DNA from 2 places in the Methylocystis sp. WRRC1 genome. Region 2 is predicted to be linked to the other one. Evidence: riboswitches for the same ligand, from Rfam matches in the RefSeq annotation. Region 2 holds a riboswitch; the other holds the start of a gene.
The links. A riboswitch is a leader RNA that binds a small molecule or an ion and turns the genes downstream of it on or off. The one in region 2 is predicted to bind cobalamin.
Positions count from the first base shown of each region.

Region 1: another riboswitch for cobalamin. It lies ahead of LG047_RS18965 (TonB-dependent receptor domain-containing protein); the one in region 2 lies ahead of LG047_RS17535 (CbtB domain-containing protein).

Region 1 is NZ_JAJFZJ010000001.1:3,881,306-3,889,520, forward strand. Features, by position in the region: gene LG047_RS18935 (winged helix DNA-binding protein) at 1-344, opposite strand, end outside; gene LG047_RS18940 (cyclase family protein) at 621-1,427, shown strand; gene LG047_RS18945 (hypothetical protein) at 1,535-1,789, opposite strand; gene LG047_RS18950 (HU family DNA-binding protein) at 2,509-2,898, opposite strand; gene LG047_RS18955 (polymer-forming cytoskeletal protein) at 2,931-3,326, opposite strand; gene LG047_RS18960 (DUF1289 domain-containing protein) at 3,528-3,722, shown strand; cobalamin riboswitch at 3,780-3,983, shown strand; gene LG047_RS18965 (TonB-dependent receptor domain-containing protein) at 4,194-6,518, shown strand; gene LG047_RS18970 (MORN repeat-containing protein) at 6,918-7,673, shown strand.
Region 2 is NZ_JAJFZJ010000001.1:3,572,567-3,580,781, reverse strand. Features, by position in the region: gene pyrH (UMP kinase) at 1-514, opposite strand, end outside; gene tsf (translation elongation factor Ts) at 684-1,610, opposite strand; gene LG047_RS17555 (30S ribosomal protein S2) at 1,758-2,774, opposite strand; gene LG047_RS17550 (hypothetical protein) at 3,235-3,429, shown strand; gene LG047_RS17545 (sterol desaturase family protein) at 3,840-4,877, opposite strand; gene cobO (cob(I)yrinic acid a,c-diamide adenosyltransferase) at 5,087-5,704, opposite strand; cobalamin riboswitch at 5,743-5,938, shown strand; gene LG047_RS17535 (CbtB domain-containing protein) at 5,987-6,172, shown strand; gene LG047_RS17530 (CbtA family protein) at 6,192-6,863, shown strand; gene cobW (cobalamin biosynthesis protein CobW) at 6,860-7,897, shown strand; gene cobN (cobaltochelatase subunit CobN) at 7,904-8,215, shown strand, end outside.

The DNA of each region.
Region 1 (8,215 bases), 310 kb from region 2:
CCGCGCTCGCCGAGGCTCAGGCGCACGCAGCGGCGGTCGATGCGGGACTTGGAGTAACGCATGAAGCCGCCTTCGACGAGCTTCTTGACATTATAGGACGAGTTGGAGCCCGTGTAATAATTGCGCGCGCGCAGTTCGGAGGCGGTCAGCTCCTGGTCGCCGATGTTGTAGAGCATCAGGGCCTGAACTGCATTGACGTCCTCGACCTTGGCGCGATCCAGCGCGTCCTTGATCACTTCCAGCAGGCGGCGATGCAGGCGCTCTAGCAGCAGGACCGTGTTCGTGTAGGCCGGCATGATTGAAGCGGCGCGGTCGGCGGTTTTGGTTTCGGCGCGAAGCATCATCTTGATCCCTGAGTTTCTTGGTTATTTTTCTCGCTTGTCGATGGAGAGGAATTTAGCGACCGCGTCTGAATTGCGGCTTAAACAAGATCGTGAATCAAGAGTTGTCCGAGTTTACATGAATCAAACCTGAATCGTCGGGTTTCAGAAAGATGGTCATCAAGCGCCCCCGTTCGTTGCAACGTCGGCAAAGTTCAGGGAAGCTCTTTCCGGGAGCCGGACCCGATTGCCGGCGCCGGCGGTTGATGCGCGGATTTTCGTTTCAATGGAGATGGTGGAATGTCGCGAATCCTGTTTGCAGGGGCGATTGCTCTGGGAACCCTTTCACCCGGATTCATTTGTTCAGCTCAAGCTCAGACGATCGACCTCGCCGCCACGAAAATCGTGGATCTCAGTCACGCCTATGATGCGGACACGATCTACTGGCCGACGGAGAAATCGGGCTTCGAACTGAAGCAGCAGCACAAGGGGCTGACGAAAGGCGGGTTCTTCTATTACTCGAACACTTTCTGCTCGCCCGAGCATGGCGGCACGCATCTCGACGCGCCGATGCATTTTGCCGAGGGGCGATGGACGAATTCGGATATTCCGGTCGAGCGCCTCGTCGGGCCAGCCGTCGTGATCGACGTTTCCGGGAAGGCCGCAAACAATTCCGACTATACGCTCACGCCGGCCGACATCGCCGACTGGGAGAAGGCCCATGGTCGTATTCCCGACCAAGCGATTTTCCTGCTTCGCACGGGCTGGAGTTCGCGCTGGCCGGATCGGAAAGCCTATATGGGCGACGACACGCCGGGCGACGCGTCCAACCTTCATTTTCCGTCCTTCGGACCCGAGGCCGCGACTTTTCTCGTAAACGAAAGGCGCGTCCGCGTCATCGGCGTGGACACGGCCAGCGTGGACAACGGACCGTCACGCGAGTTTCTGGTGCATCGGATCGTCGGCGCCGCCAATGTCGCGGGATTGGAGAATTTGACCAATCTCGATCAGCTTCCGGCGACGGGCGCCGTCATTGTCGCGGCTCCCATGAAGATCGCGCAAGGCTCGGGCGCGCCGACGCGCGTGATCGCCTTCGTTCCGCGTTGACGCGGGGCGGCGGGCTCGATGCGCTGGCGGGCTTTGAGTTTCCCGATTGCGAAAAAGGCCAGCGCCCTCACGGACGTTGGCCTCGATCATGTGAAGGCGCCGGACGATCAGTCGAGGACCTTGCCGCCGGCGTCCTCGCAGGCCTTTTCCGATTCCGTGAATACCCAGCCTTGACCCTTGCACGCGTTCATGCCCTTGCAGGCGTTCTTCGGCGTATGGCAGTCGGTCTTGCCCTTGCAACTGTTGGCGCCGAGGCAATGAACTTTGCCGGGCGTCGCCTTGACCGGCGCAACTGCGCCCGACAACGCAAGCGAAACCGCAGCAATGGCCAGCACCGCGCCTTTTTGTGGAATTTGCTTCATCGACGTTTGCCTCCTTTTGAGAAGTTTATCGGCGCCGCCGCGAGCCTGGCAAGCATTCATCATGGCGTCGGCGTTTAACGGCGTCTGCGCTCGAATGCTCGCGCCGCCGGAGCTCGGTAAGCGCAGGTCAGGCCAGTCGTTCGGCGACGCCCCAGAAGATGTAACTCGTCATCGATTGATCGGGCCATCGCCGGAAAAAATACGACAGAGATCGCCGCCGAGTCGTTGACGCAAGTCCATTCGGACAAAAAAATTATACTCAATTCACAGATCATGAACCACAGTCGATCATCCGCGCGTCGTCATTGATCAACTCAAACGATTGGCTCCATTTTCAAGCCTTTGCGCCTTTGACGAAGGCCGAACAGGTGGGCCTGCGGCACGCGCCGCCGACCTGAGGAGAATGGCGTTTCCCCATCTCGCGATCCTAACGCCTTGCGGTCGCTGAGGCCGGCCGCGATCAATATCGCCTTGCCGCCGCTATCGACGCTCTGCCCCGGACAGGTTTTCAAAATTTTGGTCGAACCCAATGAGCAGAAGCGTCAAAGACACGGGACCCGAAGAATAGGTTACGACCGTGGCTTCAACGCGCCAAACCGCGAGGAGGAGAGGTCGGACGCACGGCTCTGACCCCTCTCATTTCCCGGATTGGATGAACGGCGGCGCCACGAGAGCTTTCGCCGCCGTTCCCGGCAGTTTTCGACTGGCGGCAAGCCGGATCAGGGCGTAGCCGCGTTTTTCAATTTCGACAGAGCGCGGATTTTCACGCGCACGCTGGCCGGCTTCGCGGCGCCCTTCACCATCTCGCCGGTGGCGGGGTTGCGGACGAGCGTTCCCGCCTTGCGCGCAGGCACTTTGCGGAGGGTGACCTTCAACAGGCCGGGCAGGGTGAATTCGCCCACGCCCTTGGGGTGCACGGAGCCGAGAAACACGCTTTCCAGCGTCGCGTAGACGCCGACGGCGGTCTTGCGCGGAAGTTCGTTCTGCTCGGCGATCAGATTGATAAGCGCCGATTTGGTCAGGGTTTCCTTGAACGGACGAACAGTGGCCGGTTCGGGTTTGCTCTTCTTTTTCGCCGGGGCGGGTTTGCTGACTTTTGCCTTAGCCACGATGAGTCTCCTCAGGTTGAATAGCTGACTGGCTATTTTTTCGGACGGGGCAGCCTGGTCGGCTGCTCGTGAGATACAGCGGGACGCTCACTGCGGAAGCCTGTCGACTCAGCCCTACCTTTGAGCAGGCCGCCTTTTTCGATTTCAATCTCGCCGTAATTCCAATTACCTTCGACGCGGCCGGTCTCGCGGACGGTCAGCAATTGCTTGATGGTGATTTCGCTGCGAATGCTTCCGGAAATATCCGCCTCGGTCGCGGAGACGACGCCGTCGACAACGCCGGTTTCGCCGACAAGCAACAGGCCGCAATTGACCTCCCCCGTCAACGTGCCCTGAATCATCACAATGCCGCTTGCATTGATTTCGCCGTTGATATGCACCCCTTCACCGACAAAAACCGCGTTTTTGGTATCGGGTTTGAACTCCATCGTCGGTTGACTCCTTCAGGCCGCAGAGCATGGCCGTAAATGATCGTGGGCGTTACAGCGTTTTCCGCGCTTCAGCCTAGCTTCTACAGACGCAACTGATTCTAAGCAAACGTTTACTAGGCGGCCCATTGATAATATTGGGGACGCCGGCCGAATCCTCCGGCCCGTCTTTACGGTTAGGCGAGTGGAACGGGAAATCAAATGGTCGATAGCCCATGCGTGAAGGTTTGCAAGCTGAATGACAAGGGCGTTTGCACAGGCTGCGGTCGCGATCTCGACGAGATCGCGAACTGGATGCGTATGTCGGACGCGGATAAAAGCAAGGCGGCGCAGCGCGCCCGGATGAGGCTGAAAATCATCGACGGGAAGCAGAGCGACAAGAAAAGCCTCGGCTGACGGATCGGGGCGACTCTATTCTTGTTTTCAATCGACTTGACTCGCCAACCCTGTCAAATGTTTACTCGTGGCGATGGTTCCCGAAAGGGATCAAATGGGAACGCGGTGAGCGCGCTCGAATGCGCAATGCCGCGGCTGCCCCCGCAACTGTAAGTGGTGAGCCGTAGACCAAAAAAGCCACTGGGACAGGGCGTTCCGGGAAGGCGGTCTTCAGGCGATGACCCACGAGCCAGGAGACCTGCCATCATTCGTGGTCACGCGCGAAAGCGTCGGGCGGGGTGCACCGATGCGGCCGAAACCTGTTGTCCGCCGCAACGGCGGAGGATGGGGAGCGACCTCTCGCAGTGACGGTCCACGTCTGTTGCGAGCGCCACCATGTCCGGCTGTCGTTTGCGCATTTCTGCGCATATTCCTCCATTATCGTCTGTCGCTTACGTTTCTCGTCCCACTGTCCGCAGCGCTGCGGCGCTGGTGTTTGCCTCTTATGCCGGCGCGGCGCTCGCTCAACAGGCGCTGCCAACCATCGAGGTGGGCGGCCGTACGACGCGCCGGGCCCCGTCGCCGGCAGCACATGCGCCGGCGCCCCATCCCGTCGCGACCGTGTCCCCGACGCGGACGCCGGCGCCGGTCGCCGCGCGTTCGATGGAGAGCGTTCCAAGGCCGCCCATAACGGCCGCGAGCGAGAAATATTTTACAGGAGCGGAAATCAACGCCGTTCCCATCGCGCGTCCGGCCGACGCGCTTGAAATCGTTCCCGGCCTCGTCGTCAGTCAGCACAGCGGCGACGGCAAGGCGAATCAATATTTCCTTCGCGGATTCAATCTCGACCATGGCACGGATCTCGCGCTCTATCTCGACGGCATGCCCTTGAACATGCGCACCCATGGCCATGCGCAAGGCTACGCGGACGCCAATTTCATCATTCCCGAATTGCTGCAGGGCATGCTCGTCCGAAAGGGGCCTTACGACGCGGAGGACGGTGATTTCTCTTCCGCCGGCTCGGTCTATCTGCAATATCTCGACAAGGTAGATCGCGACTATTTCCAGCTTACCGGCGGAAGCTTCGGCTATGGCCGCGCGCTCGGCGTCAGATCCTGGCGCGATGTCCACGAGGGGACCGTGCTCGGCGCGGCGGAGGCGCAATATTACAACGGCCCCTGGGAACGCGGCGACAATTTGCGACGCATCAACAGTGTCTTGCGGTGGACGCGCGGCACGCAGTCGGACGGCATGTCGCTTACCGCCATGGCCTACGCCAACAAATGGTTTTCGACGGACCAGATCCCCGCCCGCGTCGTAGATTCGGGTCTGAAGTCGCTTTGGGGAACGATGGACCCGACCGACGGCGGCGACACGACCCGCTTCAGCCTCTCCGGCCGCTGGAGCCGGACCGAAGGCGCCCACGCTTCGCGCATCGAAGCCTATGTGGTGCGCTCGACGCTCGAGTTGTACAACAATTTCACCTACTTCCTGGCGCATCCTGATCTTGGCGACCAGTTCCGGCAGTTCGATCGCCGAACCATGATCGGCGTCAACGCTCGGCACGATATCAAATGGGATTCCTTCGGCCTGCCGGTAGTGACGCGCCTGGGTCAGCAGGGTCGTTACGACGACATCCGCCTCGGCCTGCAGGAAGGCCTGCGCCGGCAATCATATGACGCGATCCGTAACGATTATGCGAGCGAGGGGAGTGTCGGCTTATGGACCGACACGACCGTAAAGTGGCTGCCGTGGCTGCGCACGGTCGCCGGCGCGCGCTTCGATTTCTATACCGCCGACGTGAACTCGATCCAGACGCTGTGGGACGCGCCGAAATTCCTCGCCAGCACAGGATATCCCGCCTTTCTGTGGACGGGACCGTTCAACAGCGGCTCGAAAGACGCGGCGATCATGAGTCCCAAGGCGTCGATCATTCTCGGCCCCTTCTACAAGACGGAGCTTTTCCTGAACTATGGCGAGGGCATGCACTCGACGGACGCGCGCGGCGCGGTGCAGAGATTCGCCACATCCGAACTCTCCGACGCCGATGGCTTCGCGCCTGTTGCGGCTATCCCATTGCTCGTCAAATCTCGAGGCGCAGAGATCGGCGCGCGCACGAAATTCATCGAGGGGCTCGATTCGAGTCTCAGCCTGTTCTGGCTCAATCTCGAATCGGAAAACCAGTTCGTGGGCGACGTCGGCACGACCACCTTCGGTCGGCCGAGCCGGCGCTATGGCCTCGAGATCACCAATCACTACAGGCCGAACTCCTGGATAACCTTCGACGGCGACGTCGCGCTGGTGAATGCGCGCTATCGCGGCGTCGACCAGCCCCAGACCCTGGCCTGGCTCGATCTCATCACGGCGGAGACGCTTCCCTACGGAACCTTTCTCGGCAACGCTCCCGGCAATTACCTTATCAACGCGCCATCGATCGTTGCGACGGGCGCTTTGGAGCTGGGCGCGGCGACGGGGTGGTTCGGAGCGCTGAAATATCGTTATGTCGGCATGCGGCCGCTGACCGAGGACGGCTATCTGAAATCCCCCGCCATCGGGACGCTGAACGTGCGACTCGGCTACCGCTGGGCGGACGGCTGGCGTCTGCAGGTCGACGCCTTCAATATCTTCAACTCGCGGTCGGACCAGATAACATACGGCTACGGGTCGCTGCTGCCGAGCGACCCGCTCTATGGCCTCTGCGTCAATCGGATCGCGCCTGACGCCGTATGCGGCGTCGGCGTCATGGATCGCCACTTCAAGCCGGCCGAGCCGCCGGCGGTGCGCGTGACGCTGGGGGGGCCCTTGCCGACGTTTTGACGCCAACGCCCGAATCGCCACGCCTTGCCGAAGTTGTCTTCGAAGGCGCGGGCGCGACAGATGCTCGAACCGCAGGCGCCGCTGGGCCGGACGAAAAGGGGGCAGGGCGGGACCCTTTTCCTGCCCCCCGAGCCTCGGCCGACATCAGTGCAGGCCAGGCGCGACGCAAGACATATGCGGGTTCACAGAAGCGCATCGCTTTGAAACGAATAAAACAGCGCTGCGGAAAAGCGCGCGCGGACTTTCGCGCAACTGAATGACAAAATATGAAGCATGAGCCAATTCGCTGAAATGGGGCATGGTTCTTGATTTATAAGCGTATCGGCGAAAGAACTCCTGCCATGGTCTACATGCTGCCGCAGAGACGATCCAGGATCGACGGCAAAGGGAGAATTGAAGATGATGGTTTGCGGCAAAAAAAATGATGCGAAACCTGGCAGGCCGAAGCCGCTGATCTCATTGATGAACGCCATGTTTGTTCTTGGCGTGTTCGTGTCGCCGGCAACCGCTGTTTCAAAAGTCCTTTTGCCCGCGTGTCCAGCGACGCCGGTCGCAAGCTGGAATGGCTGTCAGGGAACACACACATATCCCGACGGTGGAAAATATGTTGGCGAATATCAAGACGGCGCGCCAAACGGACAGGGCATCCTTACCTATCAATATTGGGGAGAATACGTCGGCGCATTTCGCAACGGCAGACCTGACGGCGAGGGCGCATTCACCTATCCCGACGGACGGAAGTATAACGGTCATTGGCGTGACGGCGCATTGCACGGCCGTGGCGTTCTGCTTTACCCGGACGGCCGCGCGCAAAGCGGCGAATGGCGCGAAGGGCAATTCACGACTCCTGAAGAAGATTCTTCGACGCCCATTACAGCGGCCTTAATCGTCTTTGCCGTGACGATCGGCGCGGCCCTGTTCGCGATCGCAAGAATCCGGACGCTTAAGACGCCGGAGAATGAAGCTGCAACGAGTGACGCTGAGGCGTCGTCACAGCAAAGTCTCGACGCTGCTCTTCGCCTTCTCGAGGACGCTGTCGAGGATTTCAGCGTTTCCGACAGAAAGATGCTGGAACTGCGTGAAAGCGCGAGGCGACAATTCGCGGCGCAGAGAGCAGCCCGCAAGGGGTTTTTGGGATTTCTGAAATTCTGGTGATCGGATCTACGTCTGTCAGGGCGATCGAGAGGCCATCCTCCAGACTTTTGATCGCTCACATCGCACTTGAACTCGATAGGCCTCCAGGATTCTTGGTATCGCAGCGGCCAAAGACATCAAGCATTGAAGCGCGAATCGACGAACGCCAATTTCTCCGACCGGGTGAACTATGGTTGTGACTGCATAAAGGCGGGATCGAGTTGCGCCGAACTTTATTGATCTTAGTTGAAAATGATAGTGCAAGAATTGCAAACAGACTTTGGCGAGTTGGCGGCGTGACCCCGTGGCCCGAGATCATTTTCACATACCCGTTGTCGACCTTTCACCGGCATGGCCGCCAGCAATCTCTGGCCTCGCAATGTAGACACCTTCGTCATTGCGACACCACGTATATCCTTTTATCATGCGCACAGTTGTGAGGGAATGACGTTCCTTCGCATGAGGACGCGACTGATAGCGCCTGATCTCAGCGGTGCGAAATATTGCATCGCTGGCAGTCGACAAATGTCGAGGGGCGGCCGGAGATCCAGCAAGCGCGAACC
Region 2 (8,215 bases):
AGACGCCGTCTACCTGGGTCGCCTTCAGCACGGCGTCGGCGGAGAGTTCGGCCGCGCGCAGCACAGCGCCCGTATCCGTGGTGAAGAACGGATTGCCGGTGCCGCCTGCGGCGATGACGACGCGGCCCTTGTCGAGATGATGGAGAGCGGCCCGGCGCGAGAAGGACTCGCAAACGGCGGGCATGGGCACGGCGGAGAGGCAGCGCGCCTGGCGCCCCTGCATCTCTATCGCCTGCTCCAGCGCCAGGCCGTTCATGACGGTGGCCAGCATCCCGATCGAATCGGCGCGGGCTCGTTCGATGCCGCTGTCAGCGCCTTTAATGCCCCGGAAGAAATTCCCCCCGCCGACGACGACCGCGATTTGATAGCCATTTTCGGCGGCGGAGGCGAGATCGCTCGCCACGCGCGCCAGCGTCGGCGCGTCGAGCCCGTGAGCCGCCTGCCCCTGCAGCGCTTCGCCGGACAATTTGACGACCACGCGTCTGAAGCTTCGCGTCGGGACGTGATCGCGCATGTCTCTTGGTCTCGCTGGCTGGAACGGGGCGCTTCCTTCATACGAACGGCGCGCCGCGCCCGCAAGTGACCGGCGTCACGATCCGCATGAACGGCCCTCCCGCAAGGACGCATCAAAAAACCCGGGCCGCTCACGCAGCCCGGGCCTCGATCTCGAAATCGAAGGGGAATCAGCCCTTCGCGGCCGCCGCCACTTCCGCGGCGAAGTCGCTGGTCTGCTTCTCGATGCCTTCGCCCAGCGCATAACGCAGGAACCCCTTGATGGCGATCGGCGCGCCGGCCTTGCCCTCGAGCTCCTTCACCGCCTGCGCGACGGTCTTGCCGTTATGGTCGGGGTGGTTCGAAACCTGATCGAGCATGCAGACTTCCTTGGCGAAGGTCTTGATGCCCGAATCGATGATCTTCTCCAGCACATTGGCCGGCTTGCCGGCGTTCTTCTCGGCGAGCAGCTTCTTCTCGCGCTCGACGATCGCCGGGTCGAGGCCGGAGGCGTCGAGGGCCTGCGGATTGGCCGAAGCGACATGCATGGCGAGCTGGCGGGCCAGCGTGGCGAGCACTTCCTTGTCGCCCTTCGACTCCAGCGCGACGATGACGGCGATCTTGCCCTGGCCGTCGACGACCTGGCCATGCACGTAGCGGCCGACAACCCCGTCGGCCACGGCGAGCGAGGCGGCGCGGCGCAGCGTGAGGTTCTCGCCGATGGTCGCGATGGCGCTGGTGATGTTCTCGGCGACCGTGCCGCCGCCCGGGTAGGCCTGCGCGCCGAGCTCCGCGGCGTCGGTCTTGCCGGTCTTCAGGGCCACCTCGGCGATATTCTTCACCAGCGTCTGGAAGTCCGCGTTGCGCGAGACAAAGTCGGTTTCGGAGTTCACCTCCACGACGACGCCACTGGCGCCGGCGGTCAGCGCGGCGACGAGGCCTTCGGCCGCGACGCGGTCAGCCTTCTTGGCGGCCTTGGAGAGGCCCTTCTTGCGCAGCCAGTCGACCGCCGCCTCGAACTCGCCGTCGGTCGCGGTCAGCGCGGCCTTGCAGTCCATCATGCCGGCGCCGGTGCTTTCGCGCAGTTCCTTCACGAGGGCGGCGGTAATCGTTGCCATGGTCGAAATTCCTTCTTTTCGAGGTCGGGCCGTTTCGCAGCCGCGCAAACACGCGGCTTGCCGGCCTGGGGCGATATTGCGTCGGGCGCCGGCTCTGGTGGAGCCGGCGCCCGATAGCTTGAAGACTGAGGGTGACGAACGAACGCGTCAGGCGGACAGAAGCGTGCGCGCCTGATCGATCCAGCCGTCACGGGCGATGCGGCCATTGAGCTTGAGATCGGCGTCGACCTTCTCGACATCGGCCGGCGTCATCGCGGCGAGCTGCCAGTAATGGAAGATGCCGGCGTCATTGAGCTTCTTGACGAGCTGCGGGCCGACGCCGTTCAGCTTGGCCAGATCGTCGGGGGCGCCGCGCGGGGCGGCAAGGAGCTCGAACACCTCGGCGGAAACATAGGCTTCGCCGGCGTCGCTCGCCGCGACCGCAGCCTCCGCCACCGGCTCCTCGGCCGCGCCGAGGTCCACGCCGAGCGAGCCCTGGCTGCGGGAGATGCCGTCGATCGCCGCCCTGGCGATGAGATCGCAGTAGAGAGCAATCGCACGGCCAGCGTCGTCGTTGCCGGGGATCGGATGCGTGACGCCGTCCGGATCACAGTTGGTGTCGAGCACCGCCACGACCGGGATCTTGAGGCGATTCGCCTCCTTGATCGCGAGTTGCTCCTTGTTGGTGTCGATGACGAAGATCAGGTCCGGCGTGCCGCCCATGTCGCGGATGCCGCCGAGAGCCTTTTCGAGCTTGTCGCGCTCGCGGGTCAGCAGGAGGCGCTCTTTCTTGGTCACGCCCGAGGCGCCGGCCGACAGCATTTCGTCCAGCTTGCGGAGACGGTTGATCGAGCCCGAAATTGTCTTCCAGTTGGTGAGCGTGCCGCCCAGCCAACGGGAGTTGATGTAATATTGCGCGCTGCGCTTGGCGGCGTCGGCGATCTGGTCCTGCGCCTGGCGCTTGGTGCCGACAAAGAGCACGCGGCCGCCCTTGGCCACCGTGTCGGAAACGGTCTTCAACGCCTGATGCAGCAGCGGAACCGTCTGCGCGAGGTCGATGATGTGGATGTTGTTACGAGCGCCGAAGATATAGGGAGCCATCTTCGGGTTCCAGCGATGCGCCTGATGGCCGAAGTGGGCGCCGGCCTCGAGAAGGCCGCGCATGGTGAAGTCGGGAAGCGCCATAGTTTTTTCTCCGGTTGAGCCTCGGCGAAAGCAAGGATTTAGAGGCCGGAGACCGGCCACCGGAAACGACGCCTTGAATCAGACGCCGTAATACCTTCGCCTGTGGAATGCGCGCGCTTATAGGGGAACCGCCCGCCCGGGGCAATAGGCTCCTGCGCGCAGCTGCAACTCGACTGGACGTGGACGCATGCCGCTTGCGCCCTGCGGTCGTCGCCAGAACGATTTTTTTGCAGCGCGTGGCTGACCGCGAAATGCGCGAGACACGGATTTTTGCACTGCAAAAATCAAATCGCCCGCGACGTGTTGTCGCACATCAAATATCTGATTTATAATAATAAACCCCATTTTTGAAGAGTTTGAAATTCGTGAAAGACGTGCATTGCCAACGGTTTTGAATCGAGCTAGGCTACCTTTGATGCGGCAGTAATACTGGTTACAAAAAACAACAGGGGGAAAACACATGGCCGTTAACGTTCACAGCGGAGCTGAAATCGGCAAGACCCTCATCTGGGTCGCCGCCTTCTTGGGTTTCGTCATCGTCGCTCTTACTTGGGTTCCGGACTGGATCTCCCCCGAGGGCACGAACGGCACCGGCAACAACCGTGAAGCGCTCGGCTCCGCCGGCGTCGGTTCGACCGCCCGCATGATCCAGTAATACCCCTGCCTACGGACTTGCCGGGAGTTCAGGCTCCCGGCCTTGTCTGATAGATGGGTGATCTGCGTCGTTCACGGCGTAGATCGGTTTGGAGCCGACGTTCTCGACTAGTTCGAGCGTCGGCTTCCGCCTTTTTGGCGGCGCTTTTTTCAAGAGGTTTTCACAGGCGTAAGCGTGTGGAAGCATACCCGGTTTTCGGGCGAAGCGTTCTCCAACACAACTTTCTGCAGAGATTGAGCGTCCCTTTAATCTGCGTGGCGGTTCAGGGCTCGACGAAAAATACGCCGCACGAAACCAGCTTGCGGTCAGGGGCGGCCGGGCTTGTCAGGCGCCGGGACAAGGCCCCTTTTTCGTGAAATGGCGGCGAAAACACTCGCAACCTGCAAAAAACAGAACGCAGGCAATTTCCGTCACGAAATCCGATTTCTTTTTGCCCACAATGCAAACGCACCATTGGGGAAGGATTTTCGGATTGAGACAACCTCATGCCACAGCGCGCTCGCCGCCATGACAATCGGCGTCAACAACATTCCTGTCGAGGAGTGTGGGCGCTGGCCTTCTTCGTTGACGCCATATACGAGGCGCGGGTTCTTCGTTGATGGAATTTCGAGCGTGCCGAACATCCAGTCCCAGACGGCGAGAACGCTGCCGAGGTTGCGATTGAAATGCCGGGGATCGTTCGAATGATGGATCTGATGATGCGCGGGGCTCAGGATGATCCGCCCCCAAACGCCCCGGAACGGGATCCAGAACTGCGAATGCTGCAGATGCCCGATTGTCCAGAGAAAAAAGATGAAAATTATGTTTTTGCCGTCAACCGTGAACGCTTCCGTATTTCGACCGAACAGCCACGCCAGCAGTCCGGAGGCGCTGCCGATGAACATTGAGAGCATGTACCCGAAAAATATATTGTCGACAGGGTGATTTCTGAAGTTCGTCAGTGGCGTAAGAACCTCAGCCGTGTGATGCACCTTATGGAGTTCCCACAAAAACGAGACCCTGTGTTTGAGGTAGTGGTCAACCCAATATCCTATCTCATACGCCAGAAACAGAACGACTGTGGAGACCAGTTTTATAGAGAGATCACAGCAATCGGTGGACCCCATCGCGCCAAAGGCGCCTGTGAGCATGGATTTGACGGCGATTGCGACAGTATTTGCGGAAACCACGAGGGAAACCACGATTACCGGCATGAAAACGACGCTCAGCACGAAGAGTTTCACGTCGGCTGCAAAGGATTCATGCACCAAGATTTTCTTTGTGAAAATGGCGCGGGCGATGGCTCGCAAATTGGCGCGCCCTCGACGGCTTTTCTGGCGATAAGCCAATACGAAAACCGCCAGGCCGAATGTCGTTGCCAGCGAATAGATTGAAAAAATCGAGCCAAATGAAAACAGTTCGTTCGATATTCTCGTCAGGGAAAAGCGGATCGCGGTGTACAGGTCCATCGAAAGCTTCTTGTCCGGATGGTTTTCGAGAGGTCGGCCGGAACCTCGCCGCCTGAAAATGGCTGTCCAGTTCCAGCGTCGGTTTGGGCTGCGTCCGACCTCATGAGCTGCTCGAACTAACTGCCCGGAAAGCGTATTCTCTCTGCTGGACCTTGCCAAGGCCTCGCCCCGGCTCATCGGCGCGCCTTTTGCCGAAGCGGCGACCCGATTTAGAACTCTATGCCCTCCTGAGCCTTCACGCCGGCCGCAAAATGGTGCTTCACCAGCGTCATTTCGGTGACGAGATCGGCGATTTCGACCAGCTCCTGCTTGGCGTTTCGGCCCGTCACCACGACATGCAGATCGTTGCGACGCGCCGTGAGCGCCGCGAGAACCTCGGCCAGCGGCAGATGCTCGTAACGCAGCGTAATATTCAGCTCGTCCAGCACCAGCAGACGGATTTCGGGGTCCGCCATCAATTCGCAGGCTTTTTCCCAGGCGCGCCGCGCCGCGGCCTCGTCGCGGGCGCGATCCTGCGTCTCCCAGGTGAAGCCCTCGCCGAGAGTATGCCAGGAGACCTGTCCAAGCTTTTCGAGCATGTCGCGCTCGCCGGTTCGCCAGGCGCCCTTGCCGAATTGCACGACGCCGACCTTCCAGCCATGACCGAGCGCGCGCAGGGCGAGCCCGAAAGCGGCGGTGGACTTCCCCTTGCCGGGCCCGGTGTGGACCATCAGCAGGCCCTTCTGCGCGATGGTCTTGCCGGCCACCTCGGCGTCCTGAACGGCCTTCCGCTTCTCCATCTTCAAGCGATGGCGGCGCGCTTCGTCGTCCTCCTGCCCGATTGTCAAAATGCAGCCCTCGCCATTTGACGGAATGATGTCACGCGCATATGACTGAAAGCGACGGTCCTTCGCAAGAAGGCGAAAAGGGAACGCGGTGCGGGCCTTGCCCAAATCCACGGCTGCCCCCGCAACTGTAACCGGTAAGGCCCGCGCCATCCGCCACTGAGCAATCAGCTTGGGAAGGCGGCGCGGACCATGGACCCGGAAGCCAGGAGACCTGCCGTCGCGGCGATCCCTCGATCGCCTCTCGCATGAAAAACGCCGCCGGTGGGGCGGCAGGAGAACACCATGAACGCTTTTTTCGCCGCCCGGTCCGGGTCTCTTGCGCGCTCGAAGGTCGAAGCGCTGAAGGCCGCCTTCATCGCGCTGTGCCTCGGCGCGAGCCTCGTCTATGTCGCGGGTTTCGCGAATCCCGAGACCGTGCACGACGCGGCCCACGATTCGCGCCACGCCCTCTCCTTCCCCTGTCACTAGCCGCCACGACACGCGACCCGTGATCGCGCGAACATTGGCGGCCGGTCTCATCGCCGGCGTCGTTGCGGGGCTCGCCGTCGCGGCCCTGCAGCATGTCACCACGACTCCGCTCATCCTCGCCGCCGAGGTTTATGAGACGGCGCAGCATGCTCACGACGTCGCGGCTGAGCATGCCGCGCCCGCTTTCGAGGGTCTGCGGCGGACGGCCGCCACCAGCCTCGCAACCGTCGCCGTCTCGATTGGTTACGCGCTGATTCTGCTCGCCGGAATGCTCGTCTCCGGCGATCCGATCGGCCCGCGCCGCGCCGCGCTCTGGGGCGCCTGCGCCTTTGCCGCGACCGGGCTTGCAACGAGTCTCGGGCTTGCCCCCCAACTACCCGGGGCCGCAGAAACCGATCTCGCCGGACGCCAGATCTGGTGGGTCGCCGCCGCGGTTTCGACCGGCGCCGGGCTTTACGCGCTGTTGCGGCTCGACGCATGGATCGCGCAAGTCGCGGGCGCCGTGTTGATCGTCGCGCCGCATTTCTTCACGCCGACGCCCGCCGCGCCGGAAAGCACGGCGCCCGCGGAGCTGGCGGCGCAATTCGCCGCCTCGTCGCTCGCTGTACAAGCCATGAGCTGGGTGCTCGCCGGCGCGCTTGTCGGCCTCGTGTGGCGGCTCATCTCGCGAGACGAGACGCAGACCGCATGACGACACAAGCAAAAATCCCCGCGACCATCGTCACCGGCTTCCTCGGCGCCGGCAAGACGACTCTCATCCGCAACGTGCTGGAGAATGCGCGCGACCGCCGTCTCGCGCTGGTCATCAATGAATTCGGCGACGTCGGCGTCGACGGCGAAATCCTGCGCGCCTGCGGCGTCGAGAACTGTCCGGAAGAAAATATCGTCGAACTCGCCAACGGCTGTCTCTGCTGCACGGTCGCCGACGACTTCGTGCCCGCGATCGAGGCGCTGCTCGCGCATGAAAAGCGGCCGGACCATATCATCATCGAGACGTCGGGCCTCGCGCTGCCGAAGCCCCTCGTGAAAGCCTTCGACTGGCCGGCGATCCGCTCCAAGCTTACTGTCGACGGCGTCATCGCCGTCATCGACGGAAAGGCGGTCGCAGAAGGCCGCTTCGCCGACGATCTCGACGCCGTCGCGCAGGAACGTGCGGATACCGAGACGATCGACCACGACAATCCGCTCGAGGAAGTCTTCGAGGACCAACTCGCTTGCGCCGATCTCGTGATTCTCAACAAGACCGATCTTCTGGACGCCGATGAGGAGCTTCGCGTCGCCGAGCAGCTTTCACAAGGCGCCCGCGATACTGTGAAGGTGGTGCGCGCGCGGGACGGCCGGGTCGATCCGCTCGTGCTGCTCGGTCTCGCCGCGGCGGCGGAAGACGATCTCGCCAGCCGCCCCTCCCACCATGACGCCGAGCCGGATCACGATCACGACGACTTCGACAGTTTCGTCGTCAGCCTGCCGGCGGTCACGGACCCCGCCGCCCTCGTCGCGAAACTCGCGGACATTGCGCGCGCGCATGACGTGCTGCGCGTGAAAGGATTTGTCGAAGTCGCCGGCAAGCCGATGCGGCTTCTGGTGCAGGGCGTCGGCGCGCGCATCCAGCACCATTTCGATCGCCCATGGAAACCGAACGAAGCCCGCGCCAGCCGTCTCGTCGTCATCGGCGAAAAGGGCCTCGACCGCGATTCGATAACCGCCATGCTGGCGCAGCCGTGACGCGCCATGCACCTCCTCCCGCGCGATCTCCATAGTCTCGACGACGCCGGCGCGGCGACGGACCTTGGCCAGACGCCGGGAACAATCGTCTTTCTGTCTTTCTCCGATTCGGAACTGCGCCTGCTTGCGCAACAGCACGAGAAAGACCGTGGCGTCCTGCCGAGCCTGCGCTGCGCGTCGCTCGCGCAACTGAAACACCCCTACTCCGTCGATCTCTATCTCGACAACGTCGTTCGCCACGCGCAAGTCGTCGTCGTGCGACTGCTCGGCGGCAAGGAATATTGGGCCTATGGCGTCGACCAACTGGAGGCGCTGGCG